Regions from separate parts of the Streptomyces sp. NPDC048370 genome, predicted to be linked through region 4. Evidence: riboswitches for the same ligand, from Rfam matches in the RefSeq annotation. Region 4 holds a riboswitch; each other region holds the start of a gene.

Region 1 (3,197 bases), on a different contig from region 4:
ATCGCCACGCCGTTGCCGTAGAGGTGCTCGCTCGGCAGTCGCAGGGCCTCCTCGTAGTCGGCGGCGCGGACCACGCAGAGCACGGGGCCGAAGATCTCCTCCTGGTAGACGCGCATCTCCGGGGTGACCCGGTCGAAGAGGGAGGCCCCGGCGAAGAAGCCGCCCTCGTGCCCGGGGAGGACGAAGTCGCGTCCGTCGACGACGAGTTCGGCGCCCTCCTCGACCCCGATGCCGACGTACGTACGGACCCGTTCGACTGCGTCCGGGCCGACCATCGGGCCGAAGTCGGCGTCCGGGTCGTCGCTGCGGCCGATCCTCAGCGCGCCGATGCGCTCCTTCAGCCGGGCGACGAGGGCGTCGGCGGTCTCCTCGCCGACGGGGACGGCGACCGAGATGGCCATGCACCGCTCGCCGGCCGAGCCGTACCCGGCGCCGATGAGGGCGTCGACGGCCTGGTCGAGGTCGGCGTCCGGCATCACGATCATGTGGTTCTTGGCGCCGCCGAAGCACTGGGCGCGCTTGCCGTGGGCGGCGGCGGTGGCGTAGACGTGCGCGGCGACGGGGGTGGAGCCGACGAAGCCGAGGGCGGCGACGCGGGGATCGTCGAGGAGGGTGTCGACGGCTTCCCTGCCTCCGTTGACGACGTTGAGCACGCCGGGCGGCAGCCCCGCCTCCAGGAAGAGTTCGGCGAGCCGCAGCGGTACGGACGGGTCGCGTTCGGAGGGCTTGAGGATGAAGGCGTTTCCGCAGGCCAGGGCGGGGGCTGCCTTCCAGAGCGGGATCATCGCGGGGAAGTTGAACGGGGTGATCCCTGCGACGACGCCGAGGGGGGCGCGCAGGGAGTGGACGTCGATGCCGGTCCCGGCGTTGTCGGTGAACTCGCCCTTGAGCAGGTGCGGGATGCCGGCGGCGAACTCCACGACCTCCAGGCCGCGTTGGAGGTCTCCGTGGGCGTCGGCGACGGTCTTGCCGTGCTCGGAGGAGAGCAGCCTGGCCAGGTCGTCCTTCTCCTGCTCGACCAGCTGGAGGAAGCGCAGGAGGACCCGGGCGCGGCGCTGCGGGTTCCAGGCGGCCCAGTCGCGCTGCGCCCGGGCGGCGTCCGCGATGGCGGCCTCGGTCTCGGCCCGGTTGGCCAGCGGCACGCGGGCCTGGACCTCGCCGGTGTTGGGGTCGTACACGTCGCCGTAGGACCCCGAGGTTCCCGGGGTGTGCCTGCCGCCGACGAAGTGGGTCAACTCGCGTACGGGGGTGGTGTCTTGTGCGCGGACCATGAATGCCTGCTCTCGTCAGGTGATCCGGATGGCGCGCCGGAGGACCACCGCGACCGCGCGCACGCCGGGAGGCGTGGGCGGGACGGTGGGGGGTGCGGCGCGAGAGCGCGAATGGCGGAGGCGCCGTCAGGTCCTGACGGGCCTGCGGTGGTGGGATCCTTCTCGACGGACTCCTCGACGGGCGGGAGCCCGTCGGCCGGATCCGCTGGGAGTGTGCGGGCGCACCGATGCCATGCGTGTCAGCTCCATCCTCGTGGACAACACGGAACATCCCGCGGCCGGTATCCTGACTCCCGGATCAGCGCGCGCCGTCCGCCTTCCCGACAGCGGACTGTCAGTGGCGTGCTGCTCGACGGCGTACTCCCCGGTCACAGTGGCGGGACCGCGCCGGAATCACACCGGCTTCCCTGCACCGCGGGCCTTCGCCGCGACTATATAGTTGGACGTCCTAGTAAATCCACCCCCGGGCGGGTGATCACCCGCGGCTCCATCCCTAGAACGGATGCCGTCGGCGCTTCAAGACCTACCCGCAATGGGCAAGGTCACAGCGGTGCCACGACTACCGTTTGAGCGAGCTGACCTAACATCCGAGCATGACTGTCCTTCCCGACGACGGGCTCTCCCTAGCCGCCGAATTCCCCGACGCATCCCGTGAACAGTGGCAGCACCTGGTGGCCGGGGTGCTGCGCAAGTCGGGCAAGGACGTCGAGGGGCCGGCGGCCGAGGACGCCCTGTCCACCGCCCTGGAGGACGCGCTCCGCGTCCGTCCCCTCTATGCCGCCGAGGACACCGCCCCCGAGCCCGGCCTCCCCGGTTTCGCCCCGTTCGTCCGGTCCGGCCGCGCCGAGGGCAACACAGCCGGCGGCTGGGACGTACGCCAGCGACACACGACCCCCGACGCCCCGACGGTCCTCGCCGACCTGGAGAACGGCGTCACCTCGCTCTGGCTGGTGGTCGGCGAGGGCGGCTTCCCCGTCGGGCGTCTGGGCCAGGTCCTGGAAGGCGTCTACCTCGACCTCGCGCCCGTCGTCCTCGACGCGGGCCAGGACGTGGAGGAGGCCGCGCGGGAACTGCTGCGGCTTTACGAGGAGCGGGGCGTCGCCCCGGAGGCGGCGCGCGGCAACCTGGGGGCGGACCCCCTCGGCCTGGAGGCCCGCACGGGCCGGCCGTACGACTTCTCCCCCGCCGCCGGGCTCGCCCGGCGCTGCGTCGAGGAGTACCCGGGCCTGCGGGCCCTGACCGTGGACGCACTGCCGTACCACGAGGCCGGCGGCTCGGCCGCGCAGGAGCTGGGGTGCGCACTCGCGACCGGCGTCACGTACCTGCGGCAGCTCACGGAAGCGGGACTCACGGTCGAACAGGCCCTCGGGCAGCTGGAGTTCCGGTACGCGGCCACCGCCGACCAGTTCCTCACGATCGCCAAGTTCCGTGCCGCGCGCAGGCTCTGGGCCCGGGTGGCCGAGGTCAGCGGGGCGAGCGGCGCGGGCGCGCAGCGCCAGCACGCGGTGACATCCCCGGTGATGATGTCCCGCCGCGACCCCTGGGTGAACATGCTCCGCACCACCGTGGCCACCCTGGCCGCGGGCGTGGGCGGCGCCGACTCCGTCACCGTACTGCCCTTCGACCACGCGCTCGGCATGCCGGACGCGTTCGCGCGGCGCATCGCCCGTAACACCTCGACCATCCTCATCGAGGAGTCGCACCTCGCACGGGTCATCGACCCGGCGGGCGGCTCCTGGTACGTGGAGCGCCTGACGGACGAACTCGCCCACGCGGGCTGGGAGTTCTTCCAGACGATCGAGAGCGCGGGCGGCCAGGCCGCCGCCCTGCGCTCCGGGATGATCGGCGACCGGCTCGCCGAGACCTGGTCGGCCCGTAGCGCCAAGCTCGCCAAGCGGCGCGAACCCGTCACCGGTGTCAGCGAGT
Region 2 (3,197 bases), on a different contig from region 4:
CTCGCCGACCGGCTTTCCCATCAGGACGACCTGGCTGGAGCGGTCGCTGCCCGGCTTCAGGAGGACCGGGTTCATCAGCGCGGTCGGCTCGACCCTGGCCGCCTGCGCCTGCATGGCCTGCGCCCGGCCGATCTCCGCGCCCTCACGGGTCACGAAGGAGTTCAGGGACATGTTCTGGCCCTTGAACGGGGCGACCTTCACACCCTGCCGGACCAGCCAGCGGCAGATGCCCGCCGTGACGACGCTCTTGCCCGCGTCGGAGGTGGTCCCGGCGACGAGCAGCCCCCCGCCCCTCATACCGTCCTCCGCTTCACCGCGCGCGCCTTCAGCGCGCCCGCCACGATCCGTCCGCCCACGCAGGCCGCGAGCGTAAGCCCCGTCACCCGGCGCGAGAGCCGGACCGCCCGTTCGATGTCCGCGACCTCCACGGCCCGTCCCTCCCCGTTCAGTACGGGCCGGTGCTCGACCCGGCCGCCGTACGACAGCGTCCCGCCGAGCCGTACCCCGAGCGCCCCCGCGAAGGAGGCCTCCACCGGTCCTGCGTTGGGGCTCGGGTGCTTGGCCGCGTCCGCCCGCCAGGCGCGCACCGCCCCGCGCGGATCCCCGCCCGCCACGGTCGCGAGCGCGGCGGTCAGCCGGGCGCCCGGCCAGCCGGCCACGTCGTCGAGCCGGGCCGAGGCCCAGCCGAAGCGCCGGTACCGCGCCGACCGGTGGCCGACCATCGCGTCCAGGGTGTTCACCGCCCGGAAGCCGACCAGGCCCGGAACACCCGCGACCGCCCCCCAGACCAGGGCTCCGACGACCGCGTCGGAGGTGTTCTCCGCGACGGACTCCACGACCGCGCGGGCCATCGCAGGACCGTCCAGGGAGTGCGGATCGCGCCCGCAGAGATGGGGGAGCCGCTCGCGGGCGACCTCCAGGTCGCCGGCGGCCAGCGCCCCGCCGATCGCGCGGGCCTCCCGGCCCAGGCTCGTCCCGCCGACGACGGCCCAGACGGCGGCTGCGGTCAGCGCGGCGGAGGCCCTCGGGTGGTCACGTACCGTACGGGCGGCCAGGGCGGCGGCGCCCGCGGCGCCCGTCACGCAGACGGCGGTGTGCAGCGCGCCCCACCCGCGGTGGTCGCGCCGGAGCAGCTTCTCGACGGCCCCCGCGGCCCGCCCGAAGGCGGCGACCGGATGGCCGCGGCGGGGGTCGCCGACGATCAGGTCCGCGGCCAGTCCGGCGGCGGCGCCGTACGCGAATACACCTGTGGCTGCGTTGCGGCCGGGCATGGCGCTGTGTCCTCACTCAGGGTCCGCGCCCCGGCTCGACGTGACCGGCGGCGAGAGTTCCTGGCTCCCGGGGGTTCGACTCCCCGGTCACAGTGGCGGGACCGCGCCGGATTCGCACCGGGCTTCCTCTGCTTGCCGCCGTAATGGCCCCGGAAGTCCACCACGTGTACGAAGACCCGTCAACTCACGCTTGACCTGCGGCGGGACAGTGTGCGAAGCACCACACGGCCTGCGATCGGCCCTCGTGAAACGACGACCGGGCGGGCCGCACCCGAAGGTGCGACCCGCCCGGTCGTCGAAGCGGGACCGTCGTCAGACGACGATCAGATAGATGCCGTACGCGACGGCCGCCGCGCACAGCGCGAAGCAGGCGTACGCGCCGGTGCGCGCCATGGCCGCCGAGCCTCCCTGGGCCGCGGCCTGCTCCTGCTTGGAGAGGCCGATGATGCCGAGGGTGAAAAGGCCCACGAGGGCGACGGTCGCCACGAGGCTGACTCCGAAGACGGAGCCGAGAGCTGCCCAGTCGATCTTCATGTCGTTGGTTCCTTACACCGCGGCCGGGGCGGCGGGGGCTGCCGGGTCCGTGGGGGCCGGCGAGGGGATGGTGGTCTTGAGGTGCTCGTCCGCGACGGCGGCCACGGAACCGGCCGGGGCCGGCGGGGCGACGGCCGCGATGGCGGTGGTCACGACGCCCGCGGGCTCGCCGTCGATCTCGTCGGCCGTGACGTTGTGGTGGTCGACCGGCTTGCGGCGCGAGAGCGCCCAGATGACGGCCGAGCCGGCGACGAGGAGGACCGCGACGGCGGCGACGCCCCAGGGGCCCTGCTTGGTGAGGAACTCGGCGCCCGCGCCGACCAGACCCGCGGCGGGCAGGGTCAGGCCCCAGGCGACGAACATCCGGGTCGCGGTCGACCAGCGGACGACACCGCCCTTGCGGCCGAGGCCCGCGCCCATCACGGCGCCGGAGCAGGACTGCGTGGTGGAGAGGGAGAAGCCCAAGTTGGACGAGGCCAGGATGACCGTCGCGGCGCTGGTCTGGGCGGCGAAGCCCTGCTGCGGCTGGAGGTCGGTGAGGCCCTTGCCCATGGTGCGGATGATGCGCCAGCCGCCGAGGTAGGTGCCGAGCGCGATCGCGACACCGGCGGCGACGACGACCCACATCGGGGGGTTGGAGCCGGGGGCGAGGACGCCGCCGGTGACCAGGGCGAGGGTGATGACACCCATCGTCTTCTGCGCGTCGTTGGTGCCGTGCGCCAGGGAGACGAGACCGGCGGAGGCGATCTGGCCGGCCCGGTAGCCCTTGGCGGTGGACTTCGTGTCCGTCTTCGCACCGATCTTGTACGTCAGCTTGGTGGCCGCCATCGCGGCGAGGCCGGCGACGAGCGGCGCGGCGATCGCGGGGATGAGGACCTTGCTGACCACGGTCGAGCCGTTGACGGCCGACCAGCCGGCCGACATCACGGCCGCGCCGATCAGTCCGCCGAAGAGGGCGTGGGAGGAGCTGGACGGCAGACCGAGGAGCCAGGTCAGCAGATTCCAGAGGATGGCGCCGACGAGCGCCGCGAAGATCACTTCAGTACGAATGCCCTGTTCGTTGATGATCCCGCCGGAGATCGTCTTGGCGACCTCGACGGACAGGAAGGCACCGACCAGGTTGAGCACGGCGGACATGGCCACCGCGGTCTTGGGCTTGAGGGCACCGGTCGAGATGGTCGTCGCCATCGCGTTGGCGGTGTCGTGGAAACCGTTCGTGAAATCGAACACGAGAGCTGTCACGACCACAATCGCGAGCAGCAGCGTGATGTGTTCCATTTACCCAGGCAATCGTTTGACGTCAGTGGCTGGACGAACGTAGGCAACCTGAGTGAACGGAAGGTGAACTGGGTCGGGCGTTGTGGTGTCCCAAATCGGGTTCCAGTCATTCCG
Region 3 (3,197 bases), on a different contig from region 4:
GCCGTCCCTGATCGGGCTGAGCCCCGAGGCTTCCCCGCCGAGGTGGGACGCGACGACGGACAGGACGTCGCCGACACCGATGTCCGCGGGACCGATGGTGACGGCCACCGCGAGGGAGAGGACCAGCGCGACGCACCCGGCGGCGAGGTAGGGAAGCGTACGGCTACGGGGAGGAGCACCAGCACCACTAGCAGTACTGGTACGCGTACGGGTACGGGTCATCGGGCGGGGCGGTGGCGGCGCAGGCCGGCGGCGAGCTGCTCGATGCCCTCGACGGTACGGATCGTCGGGTTCATGGCCTGCCCGCTGAGGACGACGTACCGCTTGTTCCGCACGGCGTCCATCGTCTTCGTCACCGGGTGGGACTCCAGGAACTCGATCTTCTTGGCGGCGCTCTCCCCCGACTGCGCCTTGCGCGTCAGGTCTCCGATCACGAGGACGTCGGGATCGCGGTCGGCGACCGCCTCCCAGCCGATCTGCGGCCACTCCTCGGTGGTGCCGTCGAAGACGTTCTTCACCCCCGTCTCGCGGGTGATGACACCGGGCGCCCCGCAACAGCCCGCCATGTAGGGGGACTCGGAGTCGGAGAACCAGTAGAGGACGCTGACACCGCCCGCGTCGAGCCCCTCGGTGGCCTTCGTGACGCGCGCCTTGAGCTGCGCGACGAGCCGCTCGCCGCGCTCCTCCACGCCGAACACCCGGGCCAGGTCCCGGACTTCGCCGTAGACGACGTCCATGGTCAGCGGCTCGGTGCGCTTGCCGTCCCCGCCGCCGCTGTTGTCCTTGCCCTGGCAGTCGGACGGGGAGAGGTAGGTGGGGACGCCGAGTTGCTCGAACTGCTCGCGGGTGGCCACCCCGCCCTTGGCGAGGGTGGAGGCGAACGAGGCCGCCACGAAGTCGGGTTCGGTGTCGAGGACCTTCTCGAAGGAGGGGTAGTTCTCGGCGAGGCGAGGCACGCCGGACGCTGCCTTCTCCAGGCCCTTCATCACCGGGTCGGTCCAGGTCGCGGTCCCCACCATCCGGTCGCCGAGACCGAGGGAGAGCATGATCTCGGTGGTGCCCTGGTTGAGCGATACGGCCCGGCGCGGGCCGCCGCCCTTGACCTCCACCTTACGGCCGCAGTTCTCGATCGACTGCGTACGGCCGGAGGGCGACCCACCCGCCGTGCCCTTGCCCCCGCCTCCGCCACCACCGCCGCAGCCGGTCAGCAGCAGGGCTCCGGAGAGGAGCAGGGTGAACGTACGGGTGGCGGGGCGGGCGAGGGCCACGGGACTTCCTCGGCGTCGAGGGCCCATACGCGGGGCCCGTGTCGTACGGATCCGCCAGCAGGTCTTCGGACTCGGGATCATCCGGACGGAGCGCCTTCCCGGACCGGTTCCCCGGTCCAGTGGCTTCGTGCCCCGCCCGTCACCCTCACCGCTGCGCGTCAGCTCCGGATTCGCACCGGATTCCCTGACTCCGTACGTCACGCACGTGAGTTCGACTGGCTAGCGCAAGCTACCACACGGGCCGAACGGCCCCTTCCGGGCGAATCGATTCAGCGGCGGTTCCACTCCTCCGCGAGGAGCCGGTAGGAGCGCACCCGGTCGGCGTGGTCGTGGGTGATCGTGGTGACGAGGAGTTCGTCCGCGCCCGTGGCCTCCCTGAGCTGTTCCAGTTGGTCGGCGACACGGGCCGGGGAGCCGACGAACTGGGTGTCGACGCGGTCGGCGACGAGCGTCAGGTCCGCCTCGGTCCAGTCGTGGTCGAGGGCCTCGTCCGGGGTCGGGAAGGCGATGGCGCCCTCGCCGGTCCGGATGCTGCGGACCCAGAGTCCGTAGCCGGTGGCCAGTTCGCGCGCGGTCTCGTCGTCCTCGGCGACGACGACGTCGGTGGAGACGCTGACGTACGGTCGGTCCAGCTCCGCGGACGGCTTGAACGCGGCGCGATAGCCCTCGGCCGCCTCCAGTACGGTCGCCGGGCTGACGTGGTAATTGGCGGCGAACCGCAGGCCGTTGCGGCCCGCGACCTCGGCGCTCGCCCCGCCGCTGCTGCCGAGGATCCAGACCTCCACCTCCGCGCCCTCGCCGGGGACGGCGTGCGCCTCGATGCCGTCCGCCGAGCGGTAGTCGCCGCGCAGGAGCGCCAGGATGTCGTCCACCTGCTCGCCGTACTCCTGGGGGCGGGCGCCCGGCTGGTGCAGGAGCTGGTGCTGGAGGCGGAAGCGCGGCGAATCGACCAGGTGCTCGAACGAGAAACGCGGCGGGATCGTCAGCCCGTTGGGGGCACGGCCGCCGACACCGCCCGGCGCGTCCCCGCCCGCAGGCCCCGAGGGTCGCCCGCCCGAGCGGCCGAGGCCCAGGTCGATGCGCCCGGGGTGCAGGGCGTCGATCAGCCCGAACTCCTCGACGGTGGACAGGGCCGTACGGTGGCCGAGCAGCACGGCCCCGGAACCGATCCTGATCGTGGAGGTCGCCGAGGCGGTCAGCGCCAGCACGACGGCGGGCGAGGCCCCGGCGACGCCCGGGTTGAGGTGGTGCTCGGCGAACCAGTAGCGGGCGTAGCCGAACCGCTCGGCCTGTCGGGCGAGGTCGATCGAGTTGCGGAGCGCCTCGGCGGCGGTCGAGCCGGACGAGATCGGGACGAGGTCGAGGACCCCCAGCGGGATGGCGGGCATGAACGGGTGCTCCTCAGCGGTCGGCGGAGACAGGAATGGGGGCGAGGGAGGGGGTGGGTGACTCGCCCTGGGGGTCGAGCCCGAGGACCGGGGCCCAGGGGAACGGCGGGTCGGGGATCTCCCGTCGCAGGACCGGCGCGATGTCGGACTGGAAGCGCTCCAGGGACGCGCGGTGCTGAGCATCCGTCAATCCCCCGGCATCGGCCTGCAGATGGAGCACGCTGTGCCCGAACTGCTCGTGGTACCACCGTACTTTGTCGATGATCTGCTGCGGGCTGCCGATGAGCGCCGAGCTCCGCTCGACGAAGTCCTCCAGGGTCAGGAAGACCGGCTCGACGCCCATCTGCTTCTGGAACGCGAGGTTCGCCTCGAACACCGGCCGGTACGCGGCGATCGCCTCCTGCGAGGTACGGGCGGTGTGGAAGCCGGCCGTCCCGGCGCCGACGACCGCGCGGGCCGGGTCGTGGCCGTAGTGCTCCCAGCGCTCGCGGTAGTGCCGGACGAGCGCGGCGTACGGCTCGATCGGGTGGGTGACGTTGGC
Region 4 (3,197 bases):
GCGCCGCTGGAGCGGGTCGAGGCGATCGCGCGGCGGGTGAACGAGCGGTCGAGGAGTTTCGGTGTGGCGCTGAGCGCCTGCACCACGCCCGCGAAGGGCAGCCCTACATTCGAACTGCCTGAGGGTGAGCTGGAGTTGGGCATCGGGATCCATGGCGAGCCGGGACGTGAGCGGCGCGCGATGATGACCTCGCGCGAGATCACCGACTTCGCCGTCGACGCCGTACTGGAGGATCTACGGCCGTCCGGCCCGGTCCTCGCCCTGGTGAACGGCATGGGGGCCACGCCGCTGCTCGAACTGTACGGGTTCAACGCCGAGGTGCATCGGGTCCTCGCCGAGCGCGGGGTGCCCGTCGCGCGCACGCTGGTGGGGAACTACGTCACCTCGCTCGACATGGCGGGCTGCTCGGTGACGCTCTGCCAGGCCGACGAGGAAACGCTGCGACTCTGGGACGCGCCCGTGCAGACGGCCGCCCTGCGCTGGGGTCGGTGAGAGGGATGTCCGAGACGAACCAGTTCGACGCCGCGTTCTTCCGCCGCTGGCTGGCCACGGCCGCGGCCGCCGTCGAGCGAGAGGCCGAGCGCCTCACCGAGCTCGACTCGGCGATCGGCGACGCGGACCACGGTGCCAACCTGAAGCGGGGCTTCGCCGCCGTGACGGAGGTGCTGGAGAAGGAGCCGCCCGCGACACCGGGGGCGGTACTCGTCCTCGCCGGGCGGCAGTTGATCTCCACCGTCGGCGGCGCCTCCGGCCCGCTGTACGGGACGCTGCTGCGCCGCACCGGCAAGGCGCTCGGCGAGGCGGAGTCGGTGACGCGGCAGGATCTGGCGGCCGCGCTGGCGACCGGGGTCGCCGCCGTCGGACAGCTCGGCGGGGCCCAGGTCGGCGACAAGACGATGCTGGACGCGCTCGTGCCCGCGGCCGAGGCGCTCGGCGACTCCTTCGCCGCCGCCCGGGACGCGGCCGAGGCCGGGGCCCTCGCGACCGTACCCCTGCGGGCGCGCAAGGGCAGGGCGAGCTACCTCGGCGAGCGTTCCGTCGGGCACCAGGACCCCGGGGCGACCTCGTCGGCGCTGCTGATCGCCGCGCTCGCGGAGGTGGCCGCCGCATGACCGGTCAGGTGGGCATCGTGCTGGTCTCGCACAGCGCGGCCGTGGCCGACTCCGTCGCCGCCCTGGCGCGGGGGCTCGCGGGCGGTGGGGCGACCGCGCCGGTCGCCGCCGCCGGAGGCACCCCCGACGGGGGTCTCGGCACCAGCTCCGAGCGGATCGTCGAGGCGGCGAAGGCGGTCGACGGCGGTGCCGGGGTCGCCCTCCTCGTCGACCTCGGCAGCGCCGTCCTCACGGTCAAGGCACTCCTCGCCGAGGGGGACGAGCTGCCGGAGGGGGCGCGGCTCGTGGACGCCCCGTTCGTCGAGGGCGCCGTCGCCGCGCTCGTCACGGCGAGCGCCGGCGGGGACCTGGACGCGGTGACGGCCGCCGCGGCCGAGGCGTACACGTACCGGAAGGAGTGAACGCGCGCCAGACGGGACGAGGAGCGGTCGGGGGGCGCGCGGGAGATCTGTCACACACCGTCCGGGAGCGCACCCGTGTTGTGATGTACCTGGTCAACCCACTAATGTCACAGCGCCTTGGTGTACGGGAAACCGGTGCGGTACCGGTGCGGCCCTCGCCACTGTGATCGGGAAGTCCGGCTCCATCCCTCTTTCGGGGAAGCCACTGGACCGCCGCGGGAGACCGCGGGGGTGTGGGAAGGCGGAGCCGCGGCGGCATGACCCGTCAGCCAGGAGACCGGCCAAGGTGCGTTGTCCATCCACGAGGTGCTGGAGAGGGTCTCCCAACCATGCATATAGCCGAGGGGTATCTGCCCCCTGTGCACGCGGCCGCCTGGGGCGTCGCGTCCGCTCCTTTCGTCGTCCACGGCGTCCGCGCGCTGACCCGCGAGGTCAGGTCCAACCCCGAGTCCACGCTGCTGCTCGGTGCGGCCGGGGCGTTCACGTTCGTCCTGTCCGCGCTCAAGATCCCGTCGGTGACGGGTAGCTGCTCGCACCCGACCGGTACGGGTCTGGGCGCGATCCTGTTCCGTCCACCGGTGATGGCGGTCCTGGGCACGATCACCCTGCTGTTCCAGGCGCTGCTGCTCGCGCACGGCGGGCTCACCACGCTCGGCGCCAACGTGTTCTCGATGGCGATCGTCGGGCCGTGGGCCGGGTTCGGTATGTACTGGCTGCTGCGCCGGTTCGACGTGCCGCTGATGGTGAGCGTGTTCTTCGGCGCGTTCGTCGCCGACCTGTCGACGTACTGCGTGACCAGCGTCCAGCTCGCGCTCGCCTTTCCCGACCCGGGCAGCGGTGTGCTCGGGGCGCTCGCCAAGTTCGGCTCCATCTTCGCGGTGACGCAGCTGCCGCTCGCCGTCAGCGAGGGTCTGCTGACGGTGCTCGTGATGCGGCTGCTGACGCAGTCCAGCAAGGGGGACCTGACCCGGCTCGGCGTCCTGCTCCCGTCCCGTAAGAAGGCCGACACCGCGGAGGCGAGCGTCTGATGAGCCGGAACGCGAAGATCAACTCCCTCATCCTGCTCGTCGTCGCGGCGCTGGCGGTGCTGCCGCTGGTCCTGGGCCTCGGCGACCACAAGGAGGAGCCGTTCACCGGAGCCGACGCCGAGGCGGAGACGGCGATCACCGAGATCGCTCCCGACTACGAGCCGTGGTTCAGCCCGCTCTACGAGCCCGCCTCGGGCGAGATCGAGTCGGCGCTCTTCGCCCTGCAGGCGGCGCTCGGCGCCGGCGTGCTGGCGTACTACTTCGGCGTGCACAAGGGCCGCAAGCAGGGCGAGGCTCGCGCCGAGGCGAAGGCGCTGCGGTCGGCGTCCGGCGACGAGTAACCGCCGGTGCTGCCGATCGACGCGGCGGCGCACAGCAGTCGCTGGCGCCGCCGCCACCCGTGCGAGAAGGCTGTACTCGGCTTCGGTCTGACGCTGTGCGCGGTGTCTCTGCCGCCGTGGCCCGGTGCCGTCCTGGTCGCGGCGGCCACCCTGGGCGTCCTGCTCGGTCCGGCGGGGGTGCCGGGGCGTCAGCTGTGGCGCGCGTTCCGGATCCCGCTGGGCTTCTGTGTGACGGGGGCGATCCCGCTCCTGTTCGAGGTCGGCGGGGACCGGGGTCTCGTCGTGCTCGCGCAGGACGGTCCGATCCGTGCCGGT

What was found. A riboswitch is a leader RNA that binds a small molecule or an ion and turns the genes downstream of it on or off. The one in region 4 is predicted to bind cobalamin.
Region 1: another riboswitch for cobalamin. It lies ahead of ACGFYP_RS02625 (CoA-acylating methylmalonate-semialdehyde dehydrogenase); the one in region 4 lies ahead of ACGFYP_RS05415 (energy-coupling factor ABC transporter permease).
Region 2: another riboswitch for cobalamin. It lies ahead of ACGFYP_RS31105 (cobalamin biosynthesis protein); the one in region 4 lies ahead of ACGFYP_RS05415 (energy-coupling factor ABC transporter permease).
Region 3: another riboswitch for cobalamin. It lies ahead of ACGFYP_RS13890 (ABC transporter substrate-binding protein); the one in region 4 lies ahead of ACGFYP_RS05415 (energy-coupling factor ABC transporter permease).

What each region holds. Positions count from the first base shown of each region.
Region 1 covers NZ_JBICYI010000001.1:622,736-625,932, forward strand. Annotated here, with positions in the region: gene ACGFYP_RS02625 (CoA-acylating methylmalonate-semialdehyde dehydrogenase) at 1-1,271, opposite strand, end outside; cobalamin riboswitch at 1,530-1,716, opposite strand; gene ACGFYP_RS02630 (methylmalonyl-CoA mutase family protein) at 1,865-3,197, shown strand, end outside.
Region 2 covers NZ_JBICYI010000019.1:105,022-108,218, forward strand. Annotated here, with positions in the region: gene ACGFYP_RS31100 (cobyric acid synthase) at 1-297, opposite strand, end outside; gene ACGFYP_RS31105 (cobalamin biosynthesis protein) at 294-1,271, opposite strand; cobalamin riboswitch at 1,305-1,441, opposite strand; gene ACGFYP_RS31110 (hypothetical protein) at 1,584-1,805, opposite strand; gene ACGFYP_RS31115 (anion permease) at 1,818-3,083, opposite strand.
Region 3 covers NZ_JBICYI010000005.1:178,985-182,181, forward strand. Annotated here, with positions in the region: gene ACGFYP_RS13885 (FecCD family ABC transporter permease) at 1-222, opposite strand, end outside; gene ACGFYP_RS13890 (ABC transporter substrate-binding protein) at 219-1,295, opposite strand; cobalamin riboswitch at 1,307-1,503, opposite strand; gene ACGFYP_RS13895 (LLM class flavin-dependent oxidoreductase) at 1,538-2,656, opposite strand; gene ACGFYP_RS13900 (LLM class flavin-dependent oxidoreductase) at 2,670-3,197, opposite strand, start outside.
Region 4 covers NZ_JBICYI010000002.1:352,902-356,098, forward strand. Annotated here, with positions in the region: gene dhaK (dihydroxyacetone kinase subunit DhaK) at 1-492, shown strand, start outside; gene dhaL (dihydroxyacetone kinase subunit DhaL) at 498-1,112, shown strand; gene ACGFYP_RS05410 (PTS-dependent dihydroxyacetone kinase phosphotransferase subunit DhaM) at 1,109-1,513, shown strand; cobalamin riboswitch at 1,587-1,814, shown strand; gene ACGFYP_RS05415 (energy-coupling factor ABC transporter permease) at 1,843-2,541, shown strand; gene ACGFYP_RS05420 (energy-coupling factor ABC transporter substrate-binding protein) at 2,541-2,882, shown strand; gene cbiQ (cobalt ECF transporter T component CbiQ) at 2,889-3,197, shown strand, end outside.